DNA from 4 places in the Streptomyces sp. NPDC101194 genome. Region 2 is predicted to be linked to each of the others. Evidence: riboswitches for the same ligand, from Rfam matches in the RefSeq annotation. Region 2 holds a riboswitch; each other region holds the start of a gene.

Region 1 (6,936 bases), 100 kb from region 2:
CGGCCGCGCCCCGCGCACCGAGGACCTCGGTCTCGAAACGGTCGGTCTGGCACCCGGCTCGTGGCTCACCGTCGACGACAGCTGCCGTGTCGACGGCACCAGTTGGCTCTACGCGGTCGGCGACGTCAACCACCGCGCGCTCCTCACGCACCAGGGCAAGTACCAGGCACGCATCGCGGGCGCCGCGATCGCCGCCCGCGCGGCGGGCGCCCCGCACCTGGAGACCGACCGCTGGGGCTCCCACACCGCCACCGCCGACCACGCGGCCGTTCCCCAGGTCGTCTTCACCGACCCCGAGGCGGCCTCGGTCGGTCTCACCCTCGCCGAGGCCGAGCGGGCCGGACACCGTGTGCGCGCCGTCGACCACGACCTCGCCGCGGTGGCGGGCTCCGGCCTGTACGCGGACGGTTACCGGGGCCGTGCCCGCATGATCGTGGACCTCGACCGGGAGATCCTGCTCGGTGTCACCTTCGTCGGCCCCGGCATCGGTGAGCTGCTGCACTCGGCGACGGTCGCGGTCGCGGGCGAGGTCCCCATCGCCCGGCTGTGGCACGCCGTCCCCTCCTATCCGACGATCAGCGAGATCTGGTTGCGCCTGCTGGAGACGTACCGGGACGCGTGAGCTCCGGCCGGACGGGGGCGACGCGCCGATGTACGCGCCGTGCGGCGGCGCGTACATCGGCCGGGGCGCGTCCCCGACGGTCGCCCCGCCGCCGGCGCGGCCGGGAACCGCCGGCGAGGACACGGGGTGACCGGCGGGCGAGCCGGGTGGGTCGGTCAGACCGGCGGCCGGAGATCGCTGGTGGTGACCCGTACGTGGTCGACGACGAGTTGCTGCGGGAACGAGGTGCCGCCGTCGGGGTCGCCCGGCCAGTAGCCGCCGACCGCGAGGTTGAGGATCAGGAAGAAGGGCTTGTCGAACACCCAGGTGCTGCCGCCGAGATCGGCGGGTGTGCGCCGCTGGTAGACGTTGCCGTCCACCGACCAGGTCACCGAGTCCGGGGCCCAGTCGACGGCGAAGGTGTGGAAGTCGTCGGCGAACGCCTGGCCGCCGGGCAGGGTGTACGCGGCGCCGATCCCGCCGGAGCCGGAGTAGCCGGGGCCGTGCAGGGTCCCATGGACCGTGGACGGTTCGAAGCCGACGTTCTCCATGACGTCGATCTCGCCCGAATCGGGCCAGCCGACCTGGCCGATGTCGTCGCCCAGCATCCAGAAGGCGGGCCACATGCCCTGTCCGCGCGGGACCTTCATCCGGGCCTCGACATGCCCGTATGTCCGGGTGAACCGGCCCGATGTGTTCAGCCGTGCCGAGGTGTATTCACACCTGCCGTACCAGCACTGGTAGTTGTTCGGATTCTCCCGGCGTGCGGTGATGACCAGATGGCCCTGGCCGTCGAGTGCCGCGTTGTCGTTCCCGGCCGTGTAGTACTGCCGTTCATGGTTGTTGACGTTGTCGCCGGTCTCGATCTGCCACTTCGCACCGTCGACGGCGGAGCCCGCGGGGCCGTCGAAGTCGTCGGTGAACGAGCCCGCCGCGGCGGTGGCCCGCGATTCGGGGACGGACACCCCGGCCGCGGGACCGGAGGAGGCCGAGACGAGGGCGAGTGCGGAGAGGGCGGACACCAGCAGGCGCCGGGTGAGGTGGGGGGAATTCATGGGGGTCCTTCCCGTGCGGATCGAGGAATGTCATGCCTATGACAAATCCTCGTTGTGGGGGGCGGGGAGAAGGCTTCGTTCGTATGCGATTTAAGAAGTGAACCAACACACTGTCAAGGCTTTGGTACGGACCACACTTCTTGCACGGAGATGTGCTCTGCGCGGCCCGGGGCGGGCGCCCGCCCCGGGCCGCGCCGCGGCTCAGTGGGCGGTGCCGGCCACCGTCGCCCGTACCTCGACCGCCGCCGAGACCAGATTCTCCAGCGAGGCGCGCACTTCGGGCCGGCTCCGCGTCTTCAGACCGCAGTCGGGATTGACCCACAGCCGTTCGGCCGGAATCGCTTCGAGTCCCTTACGGAGCAGAGCGACCGCCTCGGCCGTGCTCGGCACCCGCGGGGAGTGGATGTCGTACACGCCGGGACCGACCTCCCTCGGATAGCCGGCCGATGCCAGCTCGTCGGCCACCCGCATGTGGGAGCGGGCCGCCTCCAGGCTGATCACATCGGCATCCAGGTCGGCGATGGCCCGGAGGATGTCGCCGAACTCCGCGTAGCACATGTGCGTGTGGATCCGGGTCTCGGGACGGACGCCACTGGTGGCCAGCCGGAACGACTCCGTGGCCCAGCGCAGGTACCCGGCGCGGTCGGCGGCCCGCAGCGGCAGTGTCTCGCGCAGGGCGGGCTCGTCGACCTGGATGACGGAACCACCCGCGGTCTCGAGGTCGTTCACCTCGTCCCGCAGTGCGAGGGCGACCTGGCGGGCGGTCTCGCCCAGCGGCTGGTCGTCACGGACGAACGACCAGGCGAGCATGGTGACGGGGCCGGTGAGCATGCCCTTGACCGGACGATCGGTGAGCGACCGCGCGTACGCCGTCCAGCGGACGGTCATCGGTTCCGGGCGGGAGACGTCCCCGGCCAGGATCGGCGGCCGGACATACCGTGTGCCGTACGACTGGACCCAGCCGTGCCGGGTGACGACGTAACCGGTGAGCCGCTCGGCGAAGTACTGCACCATGTCGTTGCGTTCGGGCTCGCCGTGCACCAGTACATCGATGCCCGCCTTCTCCTGGAAGGCCAGTACCTCCTGGATCTCGGCCGCGATGCGCTCGTCGTACGTGGCGCTGTCGATGCGCCCGGCCCGCAGATCGGCGCGTGCGGTGCGCAGTTGGGACGTCTGGGGGAACGAACCGATCGTGGTCGTGGGCAGCGGAGGAAGCCGCAGTCGCTCGCGTTGTGCCGCCGCCCGCCGCGGATACGACGCCTCGCGGCGCACGTCGCGCTCCGTGACGGCCGCGGCCCGTGCCCGTACTGCCGGGTCGTGGGTGAGCACCGATCGGTTGCGCGAGGCCAGATCGGCGCGATTTGCGGCGAGTTCGGCGGCGATCGCGTCCGTGCCCTGTGCGAGTCCCTTGGCCAGGGTGGCGATCTCGGCGGACTTCTGCCGGGCGAAGGCCAGCCAGCGGGCCACCTGGGGATCGAGTTCGCGCTCCGCGCCCACATCGAGGGGAACGTGCAGCAGGGAGCAGGAGGCCGCGACATCGACCCGGTCGGCGAGGCCGAGCAAGGTGCCGAGCGTGGCCAGGGACCGCTGGTGGTCGTCGATCCATACGTTGCGGCCGTCGACGACTCCGGCGACCAGCCGCTTGCCCGGCAGACCGCCGACCGCGGCCCCCTGCACCTCAGTTGTCCCGGCGAGTGGTGGCGGACCGAGGAGGCCGGCTCCGCGGAGCGGGGGACAGCGGCCGACCGCAGCGCAGGTTCCACCGTCCCGAGCGGCCGCTGAGCCCGGTCAGGGTGAGCGGGGCGACATCCAGCCGCCAGAACGCCTCCTCCGGCAGCGCGAGCGCCCGTACGACCATCGCCCGTACCACGGCAGGCTCGACGACCGCCAGCACACGGCCGCCCTCCTCGCCGTCCCCGGACCCAAGTGCGTCCAGCAGGCGGCCGATCCTGGCGCAGAACTCCAGCAACGATTCGCCGCCGTGCGGAGCCGCCGAAGGATCGCTCATCCAGAGCGACACCGCGTCCGGCTCGCTGTCGCTCACCTCGGCCAGTCTCCGCCCGCTCCAGCGGCCCATGTCCCAGCCGCGGAGCGCTGGTTCGAGACCGGCGCGCAACCCCAGCGCGTCGGCCGTCCCGGCACACCGTTCGGACGGCCCGCGCACATACCGGTCGGCCGGGGGCACCGCCGCGGTGGCGGCGCGGGCCTGCCGGACCCCGGCCGCGTCCAGCGGGGCATCGTCGTCGACGCGGGCCTCGCGGAGCGCGGCGTTGAGCGCCGGTGAGATCAACATCACCTGTACCGTCATGACCCGGTCAACCCCCTGAACTGTGGCCTCTCGTGTGCATCACCATGGCATGCCGGCGTCGCGGTTCCGCCGACGGCACCGTGGCCCTGTCCGCGCCCAGGGAGTATCGTCCGACGAGCATGACGAAGGTGTGACGGAAGTCCGGTGAGAATCCGGCACGGTCGCGCCACTGTGAACCCGTACCCGTACGGGAAGTCAGACCCGGCACCTTCGTCTCAGGCACCACGATCGGGACGCGTGTTCCCTCAGGAGGTTCTGCCATGGCACAGAGTGCTGTCCCCGCCACCGCCGTACCGGCGATCACCCCCATCTCCCTGAAGTCCATCGCCCCTTGGGCGGTCTTCTTCGGCGTCCTCATGCTCGTACTGCTGTACTTCGTCGGCGCGGAACAGGGCGCCACCGCGGTCATCTCCGGCGAAGGTGTCCACGAGTGGGTCCACGACGGCCGCCACCTCCTCGGTTTCCCCTGTCACTGACGTACCGTCCGATCCAGGGGAAGACCTCATGAACTCCATATCTGTCAGAGCCCTGCTCGTCCGCGGCATGCTGGCCGGCCTCGTTGCGGGCGCGCTCGCACTGCTCGTCGCGTACCTGCTCGGCGAGTCCCTGGTGGACGCGGCCATCGCCCTCGAGGAGTCGCACAGCCACGACCACGGCGGCGGTGAGGAGCTCGTCAGCCGCACCGTGCAGTCCACCGCGGGTCTCGCCACCGGTGTGCTCGTCTTCGGCGTGGCGATCGGGGGGATCGCCGCCCTCGTCTTCTGCTACGCCCTCGGCCGGATCGGCCGATTCGGTCCACGGGCCACAGCCGCCCTGATCGCGGGTGCCGCCCTGCTGGCCGTGTACATCGTGCCTTTCCTGAAGTACCCGGCCAACCCGCCGGCCGTCGGCAACCCCGACACCATCGGCCGCCGTACGGCCCTGTTCTTCCTGATGGTCGCCCTCAGCGTGCTGCTGGCGGTCGCCGCCGTCATCCTCGGCAAGCGGCTGGCTCCACGCCTGGGCAACTGGAACGCGACGGTCACCGCATCGGCGGCCTATGCGGTCGTGATCGGGGTCGCCTACGCGTTCCTGCCCTCGTTCAACGAGGTCGGAAAGGATTTCCCGGCCACCCTGCTCTGGGAGTTCCGGCTCGCCACCCTCGCGGTACAGGCCACGCTCTGGGTGACCTTCGGTCTCGTCTTCGGCCACCTGACGGAACGGCTTCTCGCACCGAGGGCCGACACCGTCGCCACGGGAGACGGTACGACGAACCGGGTCGCCGCCGCAGCCGGCTGACCGGCGAACCACTCACCACCAGCGGATATCGGAACCCGCCGGGAGCCTCCCGGCGGGTTCCGCCGTCCTGCCCGCCGCGCCCGCAACCGGAAACGGACGGACGTGTACTCACTGCTCCTCGCCCTGTCGGCCCCAATCGATCCGGTAGTACTTCAGCCGCGCGTCCTCCCTCTCCAGGCGCATGCCGACGGCTGTCATGACGCGCTGCGACGCGAGGTTGTCCCGGTCGGTGTCACCGTGGACGCAGACCACCCCCTGTTCGCGGGCGAACAGCAGCAGCGCACGCAGCGCCTCGGAGGCGTATCCCTTTCCCTGGGCCGAGGGAACGAGGCCGTAGCCGATCGTGACGTGCCCGTTCTCGTCCGGGGCGCCATGGAACCCCAGCCCGCCGATCACCACGGAGTCCTCACGGCGACATATCTCGTACGAGCCGAAGGGGCTCGGATCCCCCGTCGTCGCGCAGGCGTCGAGGAAGCGCTCGGCCGCAGCCGTCTCGCCTGCGGGCGGGTACCCCGGCGCCCAGCGGGCACCTTCGCCCGGCGTGCCGGCCATCACCTGCAAGGCGTCGGAGGCGCTCATCGGACGGAGCAGGAGGCGGGGAGTCTCAAGGTCGGTCATGACCGAGTGGACTATCACGCGGAGCGGGCGCACGGCATCCGGATTGTCGGGGAGGGGTGTCCGCAGGGCAGCGTGACGGGGTCCTGCGCGCGGTCTCGCGGGCCCGGGAGAGCGCTGGGCGCAGCGCTGTTGCGGATGGCGGCCGATGCTCGTCGCCCGCCCCCGCCTTCGGTGACGCGAGCATGTCGCGGCGGGGCCGCGACGCCGTGCACGCCGCGGTCCTCACCCGGGACGTGTCCCACACCTCCGCGGACAAGGACGACACGGGGTCACCGCGTCCGCGGCCCGGCGCAGGCACCGAGGCCCGGGTGAACGCACGGCTGCGACAGTCGTCCGACCCGGCAGTCACCGCGGCCGAGGGCGCCCTCCTGACGGAATGGCCGAACCGTCCGTCGAACGCCCTCGCGACCGCCGAGACCCCTTGCGACCGTCAGGCGCCGGTCCTCCGGTCACGGTCGAAGTCGAAGTCCCCGGAGAACGCCGCCGCCATCCGCAGATGACCGGTCGCCTCCGCGCTCCGCCCCTGGCGCTCGAGCGTGCGCCCCAGCATCAGCCGGGCATAGGGCTCCACCGGGTCGCGCTCCAGGACCGCCCGCAGCTCCGTCTCGGCCCTGCCGAGCCGCGCCGAGTGGTAGTAGGTCCGGGCCAGCAGCAGACGCGGGGAGACCTGCTCCGGCTCCTCCTCGACCAGCCCTTCCAGAATCCGGGCCGCGGTCATGTACTCCTTCGCCTCGAAGAACATCTGCGCACGGTCCCAACGCTCGGCGGCCGTCCCGAACTCGAAATAAGTGTCGCTCACTTGACTCCTCCTTCACGGACCGTCCCCGGACCCGCCCTGTTGCCGACCGCGCCATGCGCTCGGTCACGCTTCACCCACCCGAACACGGCACTCTGGTTGAAAATTCCACTAAAATATCGGCGTGGGTACCGGCACCCCCGGGCCCGTGCGGGAATAGGTTGAGCGCCATGAGCAATCTCGATCGCCAGGCCGCACTCTCCGTCTGCGGAGGACGGGGCTTCGTCGTCGCCGAGCCCGTACGGGAACTCCTCACCCCGCGCCACGTCCAGCTGGGTGA
Region 2 (6,936 bases):
CAGGCTGATCAGGAGCACGGCCCCGACGCCCAATATCGCTGCGGGCAGCGCCAGTTGGTCCCAGCGGGCGCCACCCAGGCCGCCCAGGGTCCAGAACAGGATCGCCCGCACATGCTCGGCCCGGGAGGACAGCACCAGGATCAGGCTGGTGAACGCGGACAGCACGTACTGGATCGCCACCCCGGCCAGGATCAGCCGGCCCGTCGTCATGGTGCCGCCGCGCCGGGCCATCGCGTAGACGGCGACCAGCGCGGCCATGGACCCGGCGAACGCGGCAATGGGCAGCGCCACGTCGGTGGCCGCTCCGGCGCCGACCCCCAGCACGACGACCACGGCGGCGCCCGCCGACGCCCCGGACGAGGCGCCCAGCAGAAACGGATCGGCCAACGGGTTGCGCACCAGCGCCTGGAGCACCGTGCCCGACAGGGCCAGCCCGGCGCCGACGACGGCCCCGAGCAGCACCCTGGGCAGCCGTACCTCCCACACGATCGTCGGGTACGCACCGGTGCGTTCACCGCCCAGGACCGTACTCAACACCTCGCCCGGCGGTATCCGTACCGGACCGAGCGCCAGACCGGCCACCGCCGCCGCGAGCAGCAGCACCGTGAGAACGCCGATCACGACGGGGGTCGAGCGGAGGACGGACTTCGGACCGGGGCGGGCGGACTCCGCGCTCACGGGGTGCCGGGGTGCAGCTGCCCGGCCAGGTCCTGCACGGCGTCGGCGACCCGGACACCGAGCACGGCCGAGGACAGCGGGAGTACCGCGAACCTCTTGTTCTTGATCGCCGGCACGTCCGCGAGTGCCGGATCGTTCAGCAGCCGCTTCTTCTTGGCCGCCACCGTGGTGCCGCCGTAGTCGTAGATCACGACCACCTCGGGCTTGCGCTTGATGACCTGCTCCCAGGACACGTCGCCGAAGGTGGCGTCGAGGTCCGTGAAGACGTTCCTGCCCCCGGCGAGCCGGACGATCTCGTTGCCGATGCCCCTGCCGCCCGCCGTGAAGGCGGAGCTGTCGCCGGAGTCGTACACGAACACCGAGGGACGTGAGGAGCCCTTGAGCCCTGCCTCGACCGCCGTGATCTTCTGTCGCTCCTCGGCGATCAGCTTCTCGCCGCGCTCCGGTACGCCGAAGGTCCTGGCGACTTGGGTGATCTCGGTGGCGAGCTGATCGATACCGACCTTGCCGCTGGTGCAGTTCTCGATGTTCAGCCGGGTGTTGATGCCGTCCTTCTGGAGCCCCGCCCGGTCCTGGCCCTTGGCCTTGTCGAAGGCGCTGTTGTACCCGCCGTAGACGAAGTCGGGGTTGGCGCCGAGCAGTACCTCCTTGGAGGGGTACTCCTTCGCCAGCACCTTGGCCCTGGCGTACGCGGACCGGTACTCCGGCAGGATGCTGTCGTCCAGGTAGGCCGTCCCGGCCAGCCGGTCCTGGAGCCCGAGGGCGAGCATGATCTCGGTGACGTGCTGGTTCATGGTGACGACGCGCTTCGGCGGGGCGTCGAAGGTCGTCTTCGTACCGCAGTTGGTGACCGTGTAGGGAAAACCGTCGGCGGCCGGTGCGGCCTCTGCCTCGCCCTCGCCTCCCGTGCCGGAGCCGCAGCCGGTGAGCGGCAGCAGAAGCAGTGGTATGAGCGCGAGTGGTACACGGCGGATCCGGGGCATGGCCGAGCCTTTCCGGGGGATGTCCTCGTCCCCTGGGTCGTACGAGAAGGCGGCGCGGCCAGTATCTGGCTTCCGGGCTGCTGCAGCCCGGTCACAGTGGCGGGACCGTACCGGATTCACACCGGTTTCCTGACATGCGTCGCCCGAGTTTTCGAAGCCCATTCTGTCAGACCGCGAATTCCGCCAGGGCCTGACCCTTGCACGGCCGGCGCCGGGCGGCCCCGGAGGCCGATGTACGCGGCGACCGACAGCATCCGATCAAGGTTCGGGCTGCTGTGGTGTCGGTGGTCAGGCGTCGCCCGCGTCTCTCGATATTCCCCCGCTACAGCCGTGTTTCCCGAGGCATTGACGCTCTGCCCGTCCACCACGGCGGCGGTCGGCCGTGCGCTACGGCCGTTGGCGCGGTGGGTGCGTCCCGCGACAGGTCGTGGGCCTGCTGAGTGGTGCCGTCGAGTCGGCATCAGGTCGGCCTGCGTCGTGGCCGAGTTCCCCGCTTGCCGACCTTCCGCCGTTGCGTGGACGCGGTGCTGATCCCCGACGCCGCTCGGACGGTGCGGCGTTCGAAGCGGCGTGTGAAGGCACGACAGGTGGGCTCGCGCACGCACCCGCGTGCGCCGCAGCAAGCCGACGGAGCCTCAGAAGACCCTCGAAGCAGCAGACTTCGGCCCCGGCTCCTTCTCCGTCGTGCCGGACTGAGATCCGGGGGGCGACGGGGCTCGCCGGGCGTGCTCGTGCGCGCGGCCCGGCGAGCCGGCCGGCCGGTTCAGCCGGCGGCGGTCCAGGCGTGCTGCGCCCAGTGGGCGAAGCCGGTCCAGGGGATCTCCGGATGGGCGGCGTGGAGGGCGGGGATGTCGACGCGGTAGCCGGGCCCGTTCAGGAACGTCCACATCGCGTGCATGTCCGGATTGCCGATGGCCGCGAGCGGTACGTACTCGTGGCGGACCTCGCGTCCCAGCGCCGCACCGAGCGCGGCCGCCATCTGCGTGGGCGTGGGCGCGTCGCCGGCGAGCTCGATGCGCTGCCCGACGTACCGAGCGGGGTCGAGCAGCACTTCCGCGGCGAACGCGCCGAGGTCCGGCCTGGCGAGTTGCTGCAACGGCCGGTCGGGCGGCAACGGCAGGTCGAGTACGCCGTCGAGGATGCGCCGCGCTCCGCCGAGCGCGTTGTCGAAGAAGTAGGTCGGTCCCAGGATCGTGTACGGAACGTCGCCCGCGATCAGTTCCGCCTCGATGCGCGCCTTGCTCTCGAAATGCGGTACCCCGCTGTCCTGGTCGGCCCCGGCGACCGAACTGAACACGAGATGCGCAACGCGCTCCCGTGCCGCGGCGGTGAGGATGGCCCGCCCCTGCTCCACCTCGGCCTCGATCCCGGCCTCGAAGGGCGTGGTGAACGCGAAGACACCGGCCGCCCCCTTCATGGCCGCGGCGAGCGAGCCGGGATCGCTCAAGGATCCCGCCACCACCTCGACACCCTTCTCGGCCAGTTGTCGTGCGGCGCTCCGGGAGGGGTCGCGTACCAGCGCCCTGATCCGGGTCCCGCGGGCCAGCAGCGCGTCGGTCACGGCCCTGCCCTGACCACCGGTCGCCGCAAGCACCAAGACCGGTTCGTCGACCATCGAAGAACTCCTTTCCGAGTAGCGGGGGCGGCGGATCGCCTGCCTGCCCGGCGTTCATCATCCCCGCCGGACGACGGCGCACGGTGCCGACAGGCGGGAGCAGGGCACTGGTGGACTCGAATCCGTGCACGCACAGTCACGACGCTCGTGCGATCGGCGCCTGGCGTTCCTCACCTCGCACGAGTACCGGAAAGAAAGAGAGATCCGTGTAGTTCGGCATTCTCATCCACGGTCGGGGACGTGACGCCCGATCCGACCACGGGCCGCACTCCGTCGGAACACGAACGCATCAAAGGGCTGTCCCGTCATCCCTGGTGGATCAGCGCGCGGCGTCGGATGCGGTGCATCGCAAGGCGGAGGGACGTCCGCATACTGGATGTATGCGGATGTTCCGACAACGCGGCGAGGTGCCGTAGCCGTCGTCGCGCGCCCGCCAGGGGTTACGGGACAGCCCTAAGGCGATGGTCGCCATCGCGCTCAAGGCGGAGGGCGTGGGCCTGGACGTCTTCGCGACCGGTGAGTACCACAACCTGCCGTTCGTGCCGTCGTCCCCGACGACGCTGCTCGGCTACGTCGCCGCCCGCACCGAGAGGCTGATCTGGCCGGCTCCAACATCTGCCGGTGCACCGGCTACGAGCCCATCCGACGCGCCATCACGCGCGCTGCCCGCGAGCAGCGGGAAGGAGCATCGTGAACGGTTGCGTCCGTTCCGGGGGCGCCGTGTGCCGGGTGATGTCCGGAGCCGGCGGACCGGCCGACGGCGAACCGGACATGGGAATCGATGTGGCCTCCGCAGAGGGCCCTTGGCCTGCAAAAGCAGGCAGGGAGCGCGGGGCGGGTCGAGGATGAACCGCACGAGGGGCCCTTCCGGTCGGTGGTGACCGTGATCGGTGCGTTCAACCACGCCGGTACACCTGTTCCGCGGACGCCAGGCCGCTGTCCCAGGCCCAGGCGGCGATGCCGACGCGGTTGCGTACGGTCAACTTGCGCTGGAGGCCGGCCACATGGGACTTGCCCGCTCGTCCGGCGCACCGCGGGCACCAGAAGGGTGAGCAGCGCGCAGGTCTCCAGCACCCACCACAGGACCGTGGCGTCGAGGACCGGACCCCGGTAGCAGACGGTCAGCACCAGCGAGGCCGCGGCGGTGAGCCAGGACCACCGCCGGGCCGCGCGGGGCAGGGGCAGGCGCGTCGCCGTGGCCACCGCCGTGCCGGACGTCAGTAGTCCCCCGGCGACGATCGCGACGCCCGCGGTGGACACGGTCGCCCATGCGGCGGCGGCCAGGCCCACGAGCAGCAGCCCGCCGAACAGGCGCTGGAGAGGCAGGTACCGGTCGCTCATGAGCACCGACCTTATGAGACAGGGCAGTTCGACGCCCCGAGGGCCCGGCGTCGGGCTCACTTCCGCTCGGTCCACCACGGCCGGGTGCCGGACGGGTCGCGCAGTGCGTTGGTCGCGCAGTGCACCTCTCCGCCGACCGTGCCCCGGTGGTGCGAGTAGTCCCAGTCCTCCACCCAGGAGATCCGGGTTCCCGTACCGCTCAGGGCCTTCTCCGCCGCTCGTTCGAAGGTGTCGCGACCGTCAGCCAGCGGGGAGTGCTGACGTGGCGCGAGGTAGACCCCGGTGCCGGTGCTCACTCCGTTGGCCGCGCCGGGCAGGTAGTTGGCGACGAGGTCCCGGCGCGGATATCCGGCGGGCAGGTCGAGTTCCTCGAACAGGGCGGGTACACGGACGACATGACGAGAGATCAGGCCCATTTCTCCGTTCAAGGTGCGCAGGGCGGATTCGATGCCCTTCCGGGCGATCTCGGTGCCGCGGGTCAGCGAGGGGTCGCGCAGGGCGCCCGCGACGGTGAGGCCGGGCTTCGCGGTGTCCTGCGGCGCGATTCCGCGGACGAGCGGTTCGCCGCCCCGGCCCTTTTCCACGAGATCTTCCAGGAGTTTCCGTCCCAGTTCGGGATCGGCGACGACGGCCACCCAGCCCTGGTCGTTCCGGGCCGGGACGAAGGACAGGAACTCGTCCACATGGCCGACCCCCAGCCAGCTGGTGTCCACGGCTATCGGCTGCTGGTATCCCTGCGCCGCCAGCATCCGGGTGAAGGTCGTGTCCGGGGACTCCTTGCCGCCCGTCCCGCCGTAGACCACCCGGCCCACCGGGTGGCGTCGGCCCCGCCAGGTGTACGGCGGGAGGATGCCGAAGTTTCCTGTGGAGCTGAACGAACCGTAGTACTGGCTGTCGTCACCGCCGACGCGCGTGGCGTCGTACTGCTGGATCACGCCCGTACCGGGGCCTCGGAGCAGCGAGAACGCGCTCCGCGAGGCGTCCCTGAGCGGGAAGGCGGGTGTGGCCGTGCCGGGCATCACGTCCGCGGACCGCACGAGGACGGTGATCCGGTGTTCCCGGCCGCCCGGCGCGGGGATGGACGCGTAGGCGGTCTTGAAGAGGTCCTGCATCCAGACGTCCCCGCCGGTGGGGTAGTTGTACAGCGGTGCGGGCAGCCCGGCCCGGTCGAGTCCGCGGCGCAGATCGCGGCGGAAGGCGGCTTCCCCCGGCTGTACGGGTCGGGGCTGCGCGGCGGGATCGTACGGCTTGCCGCGCTCGACCTCGGCGGGCGCGGTGGTGTGGTCGGCCGTCATCAGCTGCCGTATCGGCATCAGGTCGTGCTGGAACACCAGCGGCGCGACCCGGAGCCGGACCCGGTCCTCGGTCGTGGTGCCACCGCCGTTCACCCGGAGAACGAGGTCGGTGAAGCCTGCCCACGTCCGCGGGTCGCGGATGAAGTCCGTGGCTTCCACGCCGAGTCGTATGCCGTGGCGCAGTTCGTCGGCGGTCAGTCGGTCCTCGGGGCTGAGCAGGACCATGCGGCCGTGGCGCCGGGCGAAGATCCGGACGTACGCCCGGGAGGCCGGGTCGGCGGCGACGGTGGCCGTGGTGCCGACGGTGACTCGTGCGGCGGTGAGGTACGCCGGCGCGAGGTCGGCGAGGTCGGCGGCGCCGTTGATGACGGTGTCCGCGGCGTCGCCGCAGCCCGCCAGCCGCTCGTCGGGCAGGCGTTCGCCGCCGGGGCCTGCGGCGGGGCAGCGTCGTTGGTCGTCATCCACGTTGGGCAGCATCAGCGCACCGCGGTCCTGGGTCCACGCGCCCTTTCCGGCGTCGTCGGCCGGAGTGAGCAGACCGTCCCGGTCGCTATCCACACGGATCACCGGCCGGGGTGACGTGGCGTAGGCCGGCTGGGCCGGGAGCACCCCGGCCGCGACCGTGAGAAGAGCCGACCCCAGCGCCCCGGCGCTGCCGGGGATCCGGCGGGAACGCGGGCGCCCGGGGGCACGGGTGCGGGTGCGGGTCAGGGAGGCGGCGGCCGGGAAGGCCGGCGGTGTCTCGTCGTCCATGACTCCACCCTCGCCCGTGGCCGCGCAGGGGACATCCGTCCGATGGCCGGTCCCCCGCGCGGACGACGGCGCCCCCTCATACTTTCGGCGGGGTGGCCGTACTCCGTCTCCTGGTCGCCCTGGCGGGACGTGCCGGAACGCCACAGCCCGTGGGACCGGGTCCACGACCTGTTCCGCCGCCGGCAGCGGGATGGCACCTGGGCCGGGCTCGTCACCCGGCTCCAGGCCGAGGCGGACGCGAAGGGCACCTGATCACCTGGGACGTGAACGT
Region 3 (6,936 bases), on a different contig from region 2:
AGGCGGTGTCGCCGCTCCTGGTCCCGATGATGATGCCCAACGCCGCCGCCGGTGAGGTCGCCATCGCGTTGCGGGCCCACGGCCCCAGCCTGGCACCGGCCACGGCGTGCGCGTCCGGGGCGACCGCGATCGCCGTGGCCCGTGACCTGCTGACGAGCGGGCGGTGCGACGTGGTGGTGGCGGGCGGCGCCGAGTCCGTGCTGACTCCGCTGGTGGTGAGTGGGTTCGCGGCAATGGGCGCGCTCTCCCTGCGGACCGACGATCCGGCGGGGGCGTCGCGGCCGTTCGCCGCGGACCGGGACGGATTCGTGATCGGCGAGGGTGCCGCCGTCCTCGTGCTGGAGCGGACGCCCGACGCGCACGCCCGCGGCGGACGGCCGCGCGCCCTGCTCACCGGTACGGGGTCCGCCACCGATGCCCACCACCCCACGGCCCCGCATCCGGACGGAGCGGGCGCGCGCAGGGCCGTGGGCGCGGCTCTGCGCGAGGCGGGCTGGGCGGCCCACGACGTCGACCACATCAATGCGCACGGCACGTCGACCCCGCTGAACGACGCGATGGAGACCGCGCTCATCTCGGGACTCTTCCCCCACCGTCCCTCGGTGACCGCCCCCAAGGGCGTGCTCGGGCACACCCTCGCCGCGGCCGGGGCGATCGAAGCGGTGGCCACCGTACTGACCCTGGAGCACGCTCTCGTCCCGCCGATCGCCAATCTGGACTCGCTGCCGGACGGGTCCGACCTCGACTGCGTGGTCAAGGAGCCCCGCACGCAGGACGTCGAGCGGGCACTCAGCCACTCCTTCGGCTTCGGCGGACACAACGTCGTGCTCGCCTTCCAGCGGGCCGAGACGGACGGCCGGTCGCGGACGGCCCCCGGTGTCCTCGCCGTTGACTGATCGTTGTCGTCTCATGACCGCAACGATCGACAGCCCCTCCGCCGAACGATCCACGGACCTGCTCACCGGCGTGCTCCTCGGCGACGGATTCCGCCGGGAGCACGCGTTCTGGCAGCGGCTGATCAGCACGGAACCGTTCCGCCGGCCGGACCGCCGCACTCCCGAGGAGCGCCTGCGACTCGCCTACGAGCGACTCCGGATCCTCAACGACTGCCTGGACAGCGGCGCCCGGCTCGCCGCCGACCCGCGGGCCCTCGCGGCCCTGCACGAATGGCTCGGCCCGGTCGACCCGGCACTGACCACGGTGGCGGGCATCCACTACAACCTCTTTCTCGGCAGCCTCCTCGACCACGACGGCGACGGACGGCGTGATCTGTCGGACTTCCTGCGGCTGCGGAGCGTCGGCACCTTTCTCTGCACGGAGGTGGCGCACGGCAACGACGCGGCCGCCGTCGAGACCACGGCCGCCTACGACCGCGAACGCGACGGGTTCGTTCTGCGCACGCCTCACGCGGGCGCCCAGAAGTTCATGCCCAACACCAGTCCGGCGGGTGGGCCCAAGACGGGGCTCGTGGCCGCGCGTCTGCTCGTCGACGGCACCGATCACGGGGTCTTCCTCTTCCTCGTACCGCTCACCGACGCCGCCCGGGCCCTGCCCGGGGTGCGGGTCCGCAGGCTTCCCACGCGCACGGGGAGCCCCGTGGACCACTGCCTGACCTCCTTCGACGAGGTCTTCGTGGCACGCGACGCGTTGCTCGGCGGGGACCACGGACGGATCGGTGACGACGGCGAGTTCAGCAGTGCCGTCGGCAATCGCAGGCGCCGACTCCTCGCTTCGATCGGACGCGTCACCTCCGGCAAGATCTCGATGAGCGCCTGCGCGGTCGGCTGCGCCCGCGCGACGCTCGCGGTCGCCGTGCGCTACGGCGGCCACCGGTACATCTCCGGGCCCCGCGGCTCCCGTAGCGTGCCGGTGATCGCCCACCGCAGCCACCACGGCCCGCTCGCCCGCGCCATGGCCACCGTCTTCGCGATGAGCCTGCTGCACCGCCGGGCCCTGGACCGCTGGGAGGCGTGGGCGGACGGATCGGGTCCGGACCGCGAGGAGGCGGAACGACTGGTCGCCGTCGCGAAGGGGTGGATCACCTGGCAGGCCAGGTCCGTGATCGTCGAATGCCGCGAACGGTGCGGTGCGCAGGGGCTTCTGGAACACAACGGCATGAGCGAACTCATCACCGGGGTGGAAGGCGCCATCACGGCGGAGGGCGACAACCTGGCCATCCACGCCAAGGCCGCCGCGGAAATGCTCCTCGCCGCCGAACCGGCCGGGCACGGTGCTCCGCCCGGCGGGCAATCCGGCGACCTCGACGACCCCCGGTTCCTCGGCGGGCTCCTGGCGGCCCTGGAGGGGATCTGGTTCGGCCGGGCCAGGGAGCGCATGAGCCGCGCACCGCACGGCGACCCGCTGGGACGGTGGAACGCCGCGTCCGGCCCGGCCCTGCGTGGTGTCGAGGCGCACGCCCACTGCCAGGCGGCCGAGGCGTACACGGACGCGGTGACCGGTCTTCCGGAGGGTCCCGCCCGTGAGCGACTGATCGACCTGCAGAGGCTGTTCGCACTCGACCGGATCTCGCGGAACAGCGGTGACCTGCTGGCCGCAGGACATCTGACGGTTGATCAGGTCAATGATCTGCCGGACGCCGTGGACCGACTGATCACCGCCGTCGCCGCTCATCTGCCCTCCCTCGTGGACTCCTTCGCGCTGCCGCCGGAACTGCTCGCCGACTGGCCCATCGCGGGGGCCGACTACGTCGAGGCGTACGACGATCCGGAGGCCGGCTGGCGGCCGGACGGGGGCCGGGCGACGGCTCGGGGGGAGCGGTGAGGGCCGTGACAGGAACGGGAACAGCTGTGCCATCCCGCTCGGTGCGGGAGGCGGCCGGAACCCTCGGTGTCCGCGCTGTGCTGCTGGTCTTCTGGGGTACGGCAGCCGTCCTGTCCCGGTGGTGCACGCAGCCGCGGCAGGGCGGTGGCGAATCGGTTCGGCACAAGGCGTAACTGGAGACACGTCACCCAGTTGATTCGGCGTCGGGACGGTGCCCCCGCCGTCACCGGCAGTCGTACCGAATGATGGAGAGGAAGCTCATGAGTGCGATTCATCCCAAGATCACCGAGGTTCTGACGCACACCTTCAAAGTGCCCGCCGCCGAGATCCGTCCGGATTCCACGATGGACAGCCTGGAGATGGACTCCCTCGCCGTCGCCGAGTTCGCCGTACTGATCAGGGAGACGCTGGGTGGCCGGGGAGACTTCGACAATCTCCCCAAGGGCGCCACCCTGGCCGAGATCACGCGATTCATCGACGGGGCCGACGGCGGGTCGCCGGTGAGCGGTGCGGCACCGATGAGCAACGCCCGATGAGCAGGCCCGCCATCGCCGTCACCGGCCTGGGCATGATCACCCCGGTCGGCAACGACACCGAATCCACCTGGAAGGGCGTGTGTGCCGGAATCTCGCCGGTGCGTACCGTCGCGGCACTCGAAGGCTGCGCGATCGACTTCGCCTGCACGGTCGACGGAATCGATCTGGACGCAGCGATCGGTGGACGCACCTCGTTCCGGATGGGGAGGTACACCAAGTTCGCCGTTCTCGCCGCGCGGGAGGCGGTCGCCGACGCCGGGCTCGACCCGGCGGAGTGGGAGGGCGGCAGGGTCGCGGTGGTCGTCGGCACCAGCAGCGGGGGCTCCGCCTCGCTGACCGAGCAGGCCGTCGTGCTCGACCGGCTCGGACCTGACGCCACCTCGCCGTCGGGCATCCTGCTCACCATTCCGAACATGCCGGCGGCCGAGATCGCGATCCAGCTGCGGGCGACCGGTCCCAGCATGGCGCCGTGCACCGCCTGTTCGTCCGGCGTCACGGCCCTGTCCGTCGCCCGGGATCTGCTGGTCACCGGGCAGTGCGACATCGCGATCGCAGGAGCCACCGAGTCGATCGTCTATCCCGCCGCCATGGCCGGGTTCGCCCGGTCCGGAGCCGGGGCCCGGCGCGACGGCGACGCGACCGGGCTGTGCCGGCCCTTCGCCGCCGACCGGGCCGGGCTGGTCATGGGCGAGGGTGCCGCCGTCATGGTGCTGGAACGGGCGGACGACGCCCGTGCCCGGGGCACGGCACCGCGGGCGCTGGTCGCGGGCGCCGGGGCCACCACCGACGCCCACCATCCCATCAGTCCGCATCCGTCCGGCGTGGTGGCCCGGACGGCGGTGGAGATCGCGCTGCGCGACGCCGGGTGGGAGGCGGGAGACGTCGAGCACGTCAACGCACACGGCACGGCCACCCCGGCCAACGACGCCACCGAGGCCGCCCTCATCGCCGGGGTCTACCCGCACCGGCCGCCCGTCACCGCCCCGAAGGGCGTCCTGGGGCACTGCATGGGGGCGGCCGGAGCGATCGAGGCCGCACTGACCGTCCTGACGCTGCAACGCGGAATCGTGCCGCCGATCGCCAACCTGGACGCACCGGCACCCGAGTTCGACATCAACTGCGTCACCAGGTCCCCGCTGCGACAGCCCGTCCGGCGTGCCGTCAGCCACTCCTTCGGATTCGGCGGACACAACGCCGTGATCGCTCTTCAGCGCCCGTAGCACCAGGCAGGTGGTGCGACGGGAAACGGCCCGGCGTACCACCGGCCACACCGCCCGTGAGCTGCGCGGAGGCCCGTGATAGCTTGCCGGGGCCAGTCGAACTCCACGAAGGGGTCAGGGAATCCGGTGAGAATCCGGAACTGACGCGCAGCGGTGAGGGGGACGGGCGGGGCCACGGCCACTGGGAACACCCTCGGGTGTCCTGGGAAGGCGTCCCGTCCGCAGGAACCCGAGTCCGAAGACCTGCTGGCACCTGCGCCCGGTACCGGGCGCAGGACGCCGTGCAACGGGCTCCGCGTATGGGCCCAGAGACGCAGAGGGACTTTGTGCCGTCCATATCCGACCCCGTCCGCACCATGGCCGCGCTCGCGGCGGGACTCGTCCTGCTGACCGCCTGCGGGGGCGGAACAAGCGATTCCGTCGCGAAGCCCGGTTCCACCGACGGATACCCGGTGACGTTGAGGAACTGCGGACGCACCGTCACCGTCGAATCCGCACCGCGGCGCGCCGTGTCGGTCGACCAGGGATCGACGGAGATCCTGCTCTCCCTCGGCCTCGCCGACCGGCTGGCCGCCACCGCGACCTGGACCGACCCGGTGATGAAGGGGCTGGAGAAGGCCAATGCCGGGGTCCCGAGGATCGCGGACAACCGGCCGTCGTCGGAGAAGGTCCTCGACCAGGAGCCCGACTTCGTCAGCGCGTCGTTCGAGTCGACGCTCGCCAAGGGCGGCGTCGCCCCGCGCGAACAGTTCGAGGAACTCGGGGTCCCCACCTATGTCTCGCCCGCCGACTGCACCGGCAAGGACAACAGCGGCAGCGGCGACGGCGCCCGTACCGAGCCGCTGACCATGGACAGCGTCTACGACGAGGTGCGCGAACTGGCCAGGGTGTTCGGCGTGGCCGAGCGCGGCGACAGGCTCGTGGCGCAACTGCGGGCCCGGGTGAAGAAGGCGGCCGAGGGCGTCGACGCCTCCGACGCCACCATCCTCTACTGGTTCTCCGACTCCAAGGCCCCGTACCTGGCCGGCTGCTGCGGAGCACCCGGCATCATCACCCGGGAGCTCGGCGCCAAGAACGTCTTCGACGACACCCGGGACGAATGGCCCCAGATCAGCTGGGAGACCGTCGCCGACCGCAACCCCGACGTCCTGGTCATCGGTGACCTGACCCGTAAGGCACAGACCGCCGAGAGCGCCGCGAAGAAGATCGAATTCCTGGAGTCCAACCCCGTCACCAAGAACATGGACGCCGTCAGGCACCGGCGGTACGTCCTGCTGAGCGGCCAGGCCATGAACCCGTCCATCCGGACGGTCGAGGGCGTGGAACGCGTCGCCGCCGGGCTGCGCGCCTTCGGGCTCGCGGGATGACGGACACCGGACGCGCCGCGGCCCCGGACACGTCACGGACCTCCGCGACCGGCGTGGGCGGCGCGACGGGTCCGCGGAAGCTGCGCGGCGGAGTCCTGTGGGGCTGCGGCATCGCGCTGCTCGTGCTGTCCGTCGCGATCGCCGTCACCATCGGCCCCGCCCGTATCTCCGTCGCCGACGTCTGGTCCACGACGGCCTCCCACCTCGGCTGGGGCCGATCACGGCTCACGCCGATCCGGGACGGCATCGTCTGGAACCTGCGCATGCCGCGCACCCTGCTCGCCGCGGTGTGCGGCGCCGGGCTCGCGGTCTGCGGCACCGTCATGCAGTCCCTGCTCCGCAACCCGCTCGCCGACCCGTTCGTCCTCGGCGTCTCCTCCGGTGCGTCGACCGGCGCGGTCGTGGTCGTCGTCCTCGGCGTCGGCGGGGGAGCGGTGTCGATCTCGACAGGCGCGTTCATCGGCGCCCTGTGCTCGTTCGCCCTCGTCCTGCTGCTCAGCCACACCCTGGGCGGCACGACCGACCGGGTCGTCCTCTCCGGTGTCGCGGCCATGCAACTGTTCTCCGCGCTCACCTCCTTCGTCGTGATGACCTCCGCCGACGCCGAGCAGACCCGCGGGGTGTTGTTCTGGCTGCTGGGCTCGCTCGGCGGAGTCGGTTGGAGCGATGTGTGGGTCTGCTCCGCCGTTCTCGTCGTGACGCTGCTCATCTGCCTGGGACACGCCCGTACACTCGACGCCTTCGCGTTCGGCCAGGACGCCGCGGCCGCGCTGGGCGTCCATGTCGCGCGCACCCGGATCGTGCTGCTGTGCACGACCGCGCTGCTGACCGCCGCGCTGGTCAGCTCGGCCGGAGCCATCGGCTTCGTCGGCCTGGTGCTGCCGCACGCCGCCCGTGCGCTCGCGGGCTCCGGTCACCGGCGCTTGCTGCCGGTCACGGCCCTGGCCGGGGCCGTGTTCCTGGTCTGGGTCGACACCCTGGCCAGGACGGTCCTCGACCCGCAGGAGGTACCGGTCGGCGTCGTCACCGCCC
Region 4 (6,936 bases), on a different contig from region 2:
GTCCACGTCCCCCTCGCAGGCGTGCGGCACCCGGCCGATGACCTGTTCGGTGTGGGGCGACACGACCTCGATGACATCCCGGCCCAGCGGATCGACCAACTCCCCGCCGATGAACAGTTTTCCGTGTTCGACAAGCTCGGTCATGGCTGCTGCCTCCCGCGACCCGGCACGTTACCTGACTCTGTGTCAGAACTGATACCAGTTCCAGTTCCAGGAGTCCACGGCTTCGACGACGCGCGCGGCCGGACGGCCGTCGTCGCGCCACCCGGGCTTTCGCGACAGGCCCCTCGCTTCCACGGCGTGCCGCACGGGTAGGGACGAGAACGACCACGTCCCCCACGCACCCGCTCCAGACGTTCCGAATTCCACCAGCTCAGAAGGGAATCACGTGCACACCCCATCCCGCACCGAACCGAATCGCCCATCCACCCCCGGGCCAGGAACCTCCGAACACCCCCTCGTGGGCGCCTGGTTGCTGAGCACCGTCGCCATCATGGACGCCTCCGGCGACACGCTCGAACACCCCCTCGGGCAGAGTCCGACAGGGCTGATCACCTACACCGCCGACGGCCACATGTCGGTGAGCATGCTGAACCCGGACCCCGAGTCCGCCCCGGAGGGGGCGGCCGGACCGGTCGACACCGCGACCCTGTTCAGGACTTCTCCGTACCTGGGGTACGCGGGCACCTACGAGGTGACGGGCGACCGGGTCGTCCACCATCTGCACGTGGCATCCCTGCGCCCATGGGTCGGCACCACTCAGGAGCGCCGATGGCGGGTGGAGGGGGACCGATTAACCCTGCTCCCCCCGACCGAGGGAACCGGCGACGGCGCGCGCACCCCGCGACTCGTGTGGCACCGGCCGGCCACGGACGCCGCTTGATCGACGAGTGATCCGGGTCACCGGCCGGTGACCCGGATCCACCGCCCGGCGCGGGGCTCCGGCCGTACGGACCGCCCCGCGCCGACGCATGGACCGTGGCCCGCGCGGCGCAGGACGCACACGGGCCACGGGCCACGGGCAAGAACGTGGGGCGGCCCGCGCCCGGCATCCCACCGGCGCGGCCGCCCCGCGGGCCGTCGGCGGCCGTCCCGCGATCCCGGGCACTCCGAACTCCCCGGCTGCGCAGGGCAGATGGACGTACCGACAGATGGTCGACCGGGGCTACTACTGAAACAAGTTCTCGTTACAGTGGGCGCGGTGCGCCGCACACCCGTACGTCCGGTGCGCCGACCAGGCCTCGAAGAGAGATGGGGAGCCCATGACGCAGGTGACCGACCATGGCGGGGGCGTGCACAGCATCAAGGTCCCCATCCCGGACAATCCGCTCGGCCACACCCTCGTCCATGTCCTCGACACCGGTCGCGGGCCGGTCCTGATCGACACGGGCTGGGACGATCCGGAGGCGTGGGACACCCTCACCGCCGGGCTCGACGCCATCGGTACGGGCATCGGCGACATCCACGGGGTGGTCATCACCCATCACCATCCCGACCACCACGGCCTCTCCGGTCAGGTGCGCGAGGCGTCCGGGGCCTGGATCGCCATGCACGCGGCGGACGCCGCGATCGTGCGACGCACCCGTGAGGCCCGGCCCGGCACCTGGCTGTCGTACCTCCTGACGAAGCTCACCGCGGTCGGTGCGCCCGAGGAGCATCTCGCGCCGCTGCGGGCCGCGGTCGAGGGCGGTCGGATGCGCACGCTGCCGGGGCTGCGGTCCGCGCTCCCGGACCGGGAGATCGTTCCGGGTGAGCTCCTCGACCTGGCGGGCCGCCGACTGCGGGCGATCTGGACTCCGGGGCACACGCCCGGTCATGTCTGTCTGCATCTGGAGGAGGAGCATCCGGGGAATCTGCCGGGCCGGGGGCGCCTGTTCTCGGGGGATCATCTGCTGCCGGGGATCAGCCCGCACATCGGGCTGTACGAGGACCCGGACGCCGCGCAGGGCGCCGCCCCCGCCGCCGGGGGAGACCCCATCGGTGACTACCTCGGCTCGCTGGAGCACATCGGCCGGCTCGGCGTGGCGGAGGTGCTGCCCGCCCACCAGTACGCGTTCACGGACGCCGCGGGGCGCGTACGGGAACTCCTGGACCATCACGAGGAGCGGCTGACCGGACTGCTCAAGCTGCTGGCCGCACCGCTCACGCCGTGGGAGCTGGCCGAGCGGATGGAGTGGAACCGGCCGTGGGAGCAGATCTCGCACGGTTCGCGGAACATCGCCGTCTCGGAGGCCGAGGCTCACCTGCGGCGTCTGGTCAGGCTGGGGCGCGCGGAGGCGGTGGCGGGGAGCGAGCCGGTGACGTACATCGCGGTGTGAAGGGCGCGGCGGGCCGTCGGGCGGGGGGCTCGTCCGGCCTCTCCCGGGCGCTCGGGCTCCGGCACGGGCCGGGCTTCCGGCAGGCGCGGTGAACCGTCGCCCGCCGGGGGCCGCACCGGGCCGCCGGCCGTCCCGTGGGGGACGGGCCCCGGACGGCCCCGGAACCCGTCCGACCCCGCCCGGTAGAGTGTGCGGGTCGTCATCATGCCCGTTCAGGGGGAAGCCGGTGCGAATCCGGCGCTGACCACGCAGCCGTGAACCGTCGTCGCAGACGGTGAGTCGGAATGCCCTGTCCCCGGTCGTGACCGGCTCGCGACCTCCGGAACCCCGGTGGTCGGCACCGTCGAGGTATACGGAGCCGGAGCCTGGTGCCTGAGCGTGCCTGTGCCCGGTTCCCCGCAGGAGAGGCCCCGCCCGCCATGACCGTACGCCGCAGCGCGGCAACGCTCGCCGCCATCGCCACCGTGCTCTGTGCGGCCGCTGCCCCGGTCGCGGTGGCGGCGCCGTCCCCCTCCCCTTCACCGTCCGTCGCCCTGCCGTCCGGGCTGTACGGCACGAAGGACCCGACCTACGACGGTGTCTGGCGGCAGTCGCTGGCCTTCCTCGCCCAGCGGCTGGAGGGCGTCACGCCCGCCACGGAGTCGGTGGACTGGCTGATCGCCCAGCAGTGCGGCAACGGCGCCTACGCCGCGTACCGGCCCGACGTCTCCCGGCCCTGCACCGAGAAGACGGTGCTGGACACCAATGCCACCGCGGCCGCCGTCCAGGCGTTCGTCGAGGTGGGCGGGCACCGGGACACCGTGAACAACTCGGTCCGCTGGCTGAAGTCCGTACAGAACGAGGACGGCGGCTGGGGCTACACCGCCGGCGCGCCCAGCGACGCCAACTCCACCTCGCTGGTGATCGGCGCCCTCGCCCGGCAGGGCCAGCGGCTCGCGGACATCACCACACCGGGCGGCAAGACCCCCTACTCCCCGCTGCTCGCGCTCGCGATCCCGTGCGGCGGCAAGGACGGCGGCGCCTTCGCCTACCAGCCCGACAAGGCCGGCAAGCTCGCCGCCAACGCGGACGCCACCGCGGCCGCCGTGCTCGGCACGATGGGCAAGGCGCTGGCCGTCGGGAACAACGCCGCGGTCAAGGGGACCAGCTGCCACCCGGGGTCCGATCCCACGCCCGAGCAGGCCGCCCAGAACGGCGCCCACTACCTCGCGAACGCCCTCGCCACGAGCGGCCACCTCGACCTGGCCCCGATGCCCGGCGCCACCGACACCACCCCGCAGCCCGACTTCGGCAACACCGCGGACGCGGTCGTCGCCCTGTCCGCCGCGGGCCACCAGGACAAGGCCGCCAAGGCCGTGGCCTGGCTGAAGAAGAACTCCGGCCCCTGGGCCGAGCAGAACGGTCCCGCCGCCTACGCGCAGCTGGTCCTGGCCGCGCACGCGACCGGCTCCGACGCGCGCGACTTCAACGGCGTCGACCTCGTCGACCGGCTGAACGCGACCGGTCCCACGCCCGCGGCCGTCACGACGCCCGACCCGTCCGCCGACACCGGGTACGAGGCCACGGAGAAGGACCAGGTGCACAGCGGCGACGACGTGATCGGTGGCGTGTGGTGGTTCATCGGCATCGGCCTCGTCGTCGCCGCGGCCGCGGCCTTCCTGATCAGCGGTCGGCGCAAGAACCGGCAGCTGTGAGGCGGGCGGGAAGGGCCACCGCGCTGCTGGTGGCCCTGGCTGCCGTCCTGACCGTGCTCGGCGCGGGGACGGCCCAGGCGGCCGGCTACCGGTACTGGTCGTTCTGGGAGAGCTCCGGCACCGGCTGGACGTACGCCACCCAGGGCCCCTCCCTGGTCCGGCCGGACGACGGCACGGTGCAGGGCTTCCGGTTCTCGGTCAGCGAGGACTCCCAGGACTCGGCGAAGCCGCGCCGCTCCCCCGATTTCGCGAAGATCTGCGCGGACACCCCGGCCCAGGACGGCACCAAGCGGGTCGCGCTGGTCATCGACCCGGGTACGGCGGCGGACGCCCCGGCCGACGAGACGCCGCCCGCCCCGCGTACCGCGTGCGCGCGGGTCGCCCCGGACGCGAGCACCGCCGAGGCGCTCGCCTCGGTGGCCGGACCGCTGCGTTACAGCAGCGACGCGCTGCTCTGCGCCATCTCCGGCTATCCGGGCTCGGGCTGCGGCGAACAGGTCTCGGGCGACGGCCACGCGACACCTTCCGCGGCGGCGTCCCCGGGCGCCTCCGCCCCCGCCGCCGCCTCCGCCGGGTCGGGCGGCTCCGGCGGCGGGCCGTCCGCCGGGGTGCTCGTCGGCGTCGGCGCCGTTCTCCTCCTCGGCATCGCCGCAGTCGTGCAGGCCCGCCGCCGCCGCGGATGACCGCCCCGACCAGCGGCCCGGTGACCGGCGCCACCGGCACCGTCCGGCCGCACCGGCCGCTGCGCGCCCCCGGGGCGACCCGGAGCAACGCCCTGCCCGCCGGGGCCTGGTGGCTGTGGGCGCTCGGTCTCGCCACCGCCGCGTCCCGGACCACCAATCCACTGCTGCTCGGGCTGCTGGTGGGGGTCGCGGGCTATGTGGTCGCGGCGCGCCGCACGGACGCGCCGTGGGCCCGTTCGTACGGGGCGTTCATCAAGATCGGGTTGTTCGTCGTCGGTGTGCGGCTGGTCTTCTCGGTCTTCCTCGGTTCGCCGATCCCCGGGACGCATCCGGTGTTCACGCTCCCCGAGGTGCCGCTGCCCGACTGGGCGAAGGGCGTCAGGATCGGCGGCCGGGTCACCGCCGAGCAACTGGTCTTCGCGCTGTACGACGGGGCGAAGCTGGCGACCCTGCTGATCTGCCTCGGTGCGGCGAACTCGCTCGCCAACCCGGCCCGGCTGCTGAAGTCGCTGCCGGGTGCGCTGTACGAGGCGGGGGTCGCCGTCGTCGTCGCCATGACGTTCGCGCCGAACATGGTCGCCGACGTGGCGCGGCTGCGCACCGCACGGCGGCTGCGGGGCCGTCCGACCGGTGGCGTCAAGGCGGTGCTCCAGATCGGACTGCCGGTCCTGGAGGGTGCGTTGGAGCGGTCGGTGGCGGTGGCGGCCTCGATGGACGCGCGCGGATACGGGCGCACGGCCCAGGTCCCGCCCGCCGTCCGGCACACCACGAACGTCCTCACGCTCGGCGGACTGCTCGGAGTGTGCGCGGGCACGTACGGGCTGCTGGCCGCGCAGGGCGCGGTGTACGGACTGCCGCTGCTGATCGCCGGGCTGGTCGCCGCGATGGCCGGGCTGCGGCTCGGCGGGGCCCGCTCGGTCCGCACCCGCTACCGGCCCGACCGGTGGGGTGTGCGGGCCTGGCTGGTGGCGGGTTCGGGGGTCGCCGTGGCCGTGGCGATGGTCTGGGCGGGCGGTGTCGACGCGGAGGCGCTGCGGCCGGGCGTCGTACCGCTGGCCGCGCCGGTGCTTCCGCTGTGGCCCGCGGCGGCGGTGCTGATCGGGCTGTTGCCCGCCGTGGTGGCGCCCGTGCCGCCCCCGGTGGGCGCCCCGCATTCCAAGGAGAGCCAGTGATCCGGTTCGAGCATGTCTCGGTGCGCTACGAGGGCACCGAGCGCCCCACCCTGTCCGGGGTCGATCTGACCGTCCCGGAGGGCGAGTTGGTGCTGCTCGTCGGCCCGTCCGGGGTCGGCAAGTCGACGCTGCTGGGCGCCGTTTCCGGCCTGGTGCCGCACTTCACCGGCGGCACGCTGAGCGGCCGGGTCACGGTCGACGGGCGCGACACCCGTACCCACAAACCACGCGAACTCGCCGATCTGGTCGGCACGGTGGGTCAGGACCCGCTCTCCCACTTCGTCACCGACACGGTCGAGGACGAGCTGGCGTACGGGATGGAGTCGCTGGGTCTGGCCCCCGACGTGATGCGGCGGCGGGTCGAGGAGACCCTCGACCTGCTGGGTCTGGCCGGGCTGCGCGACCGGCCGATCGCCACGCTCTCCGGCGGCCAGCAGCAGCGGGTCGCGATCGGCTCGGTGCTCACCCCGCACCCGAAGGTCCTGGTCCTCGACGAGCCGACGTCCGCGCTGGACCCGGCGGCGGCCGAGGAGGTCCTCGCCGTGCTCCAGCGGCTGGTGCACGACCTCGGTACGACGGTCCTGATGGCGGAGCACCGGCTGGAGCGGGTGGTGCAGTACGCGGACCAGGTCGTCCTGCTGCCGTCACCGGGCGCGGCACCGGTCATGGGCGCGCCCGCGGAGATCATGGCCGTCTCCCCGGTCCACCCGCCGGTCGTCGCGCTGGGCCGGCTGGCGGGCTGGGAACCGCTGCCGCTCTCGGTCCGCGACGCCCGGCGCCGCGCGGCCGGTCTGCGCGAACGGCTGGCGTCGGCACGGCCGCCCGCCGCGCCGTCCGGACCGGCCGGGACCGCGGTGGCCCCGCTGCCCGCCGTCCCCGCACCGGCGCGGCACGGTGCCCTCGCCCGGCTGCTGGGCCGCGGCGCCCGGACCACCACCGCCGCTCCCGGTCCCGTGGGCGACATCCCGGCCCGCGTCGAGCGGCTCGGCGTACGGCGTGGACGCGTCGAGGCGCTGCGCGGGGTGACGCTCACCGTCGCCGCCGGCGAGACGGTCGCCCTGATGGGCCG

What was found. A riboswitch is a leader RNA that binds a small molecule or an ion and turns the genes downstream of it on or off. The one in region 2 is predicted to bind cobalamin.
Region 1: linked by a shared signal. The riboswitch ahead of ACIRP2_RS31845 (CbtB-domain containing protein) and the one ahead of ACIRP2_RS32335 (ABC transporter substrate-binding protein) in region 2 are both predicted to bind cobalamin.
Region 3: linked by a shared signal. The riboswitch ahead of ACIRP2_RS34890 (ABC transporter substrate-binding protein) and the one ahead of ACIRP2_RS32335 (ABC transporter substrate-binding protein) in region 2 are both predicted to bind cobalamin.
Region 4: linked by a shared signal. The riboswitch ahead of ACIRP2_RS03555 (prenyltransferase/squalene oxidase repeat-containing protein) and the one ahead of ACIRP2_RS32335 (ABC transporter substrate-binding protein) in region 2 are both predicted to bind cobalamin.

What each region holds. Positions count from the first base shown of each region.
Region 1 is NZ_JBIWOS010000011.1:56,334-63,269, reverse strand. Features, by position in the region: gene ACIRP2_RS31865 (dihydrolipoyl dehydrogenase family protein) at 1-622, shown strand, start outside; partial or broken gene ACIRP2_RS31860 (family 16 glycosylhydrolase) at 796-1,656, opposite strand; partial or broken gene metE (5-methyltetrahydropteroyltriglutamate--homocysteine S-methyltransferase) at 1,858-3,324, opposite strand; gene ACIRP2_RS31850 (histidine phosphatase family protein) at 3,335-3,964, opposite strand; adenosylcobalamin (AdoCbl) riboswitch at 4,073-4,221, shown strand; gene ACIRP2_RS31845 (CbtB-domain containing protein) at 4,225-4,440, shown strand; gene ACIRP2_RS31840 (CbtA family protein) at 4,469-5,242, shown strand; gene ACIRP2_RS31835 (GNAT family N-acetyltransferase) at 5,351-5,860, opposite strand; gene ACIRP2_RS31830 (tetratricopeptide repeat protein) at 6,291-6,659, opposite strand; gene ACIRP2_RS31825 (pirin family protein) at 6,827-6,936, shown strand, end outside.
Region 2 is NZ_JBIWOS010000011.1:160,573-167,508, reverse strand. Features, by position in the region: gene ACIRP2_RS32340 (FecCD family ABC transporter permease) at 1-678, opposite strand, end outside; gene ACIRP2_RS32335 (ABC transporter substrate-binding protein) at 675-1,661, opposite strand; cobalamin riboswitch at 1,700-1,852, opposite strand; gene ACIRP2_RS32330 (NmrA/HSCARG family protein) at 2,425-3,276, opposite strand; partial or broken gene ACIRP2_RS32325 (LLM class flavin-dependent oxidoreductase) at 3,732-3,893, shown strand; gene ACIRP2_RS32320 (protein-arginine deiminase family protein) at 4,674-6,665, opposite strand; gene ACIRP2_RS32315 (hypothetical protein) at 6,795-6,917, shown strand.
Region 3 is NZ_JBIWOS010000013.1:129,969-136,904, reverse strand. Features, by position in the region: gene ACIRP2_RS34910 (beta-ketoacyl-[acyl-carrier-protein] synthase family protein) at 1-896, shown strand, start outside; gene ACIRP2_RS34905 (acyl-CoA dehydrogenase) at 910-2,781, shown strand; gene ACIRP2_RS34900 (acyl carrier protein) at 3,042-3,317, shown strand; gene ACIRP2_RS34895 (beta-ketoacyl-[acyl-carrier-protein] synthase family protein) at 3,314-4,537, shown strand; cobalamin riboswitch at 4,614-4,803, shown strand; gene ACIRP2_RS34890 (ABC transporter substrate-binding protein) at 4,894-5,904, shown strand; gene ACIRP2_RS34885 (FecCD family ABC transporter permease) at 5,901-6,936, shown strand, end outside.
Region 4 is NZ_JBIWOS010000001.1:804,052-810,987, reverse strand. Features, by position in the region: gene ACIRP2_RS03570 (aldehyde dehydrogenase) at 1-144, opposite strand, end outside; gene ACIRP2_RS03565 (lipocalin-like domain-containing protein) at 461-883, shown strand; gene ACIRP2_RS03560 (MBL fold metallo-hydrolase) at 1,263-2,318, shown strand; cobalamin riboswitch at 2,495-2,630, shown strand; gene ACIRP2_RS03555 (prenyltransferase/squalene oxidase repeat-containing protein) at 2,738-4,012, shown strand; gene ACIRP2_RS03550 (SCO2322 family protein) at 4,009-4,695, shown strand; gene ACIRP2_RS03545 (energy-coupling factor transporter transmembrane protein EcfT) at 4,692-5,867, shown strand; gene ACIRP2_RS03540 (ATP-binding cassette domain-containing protein) at 5,864-6,936, shown strand, end outside.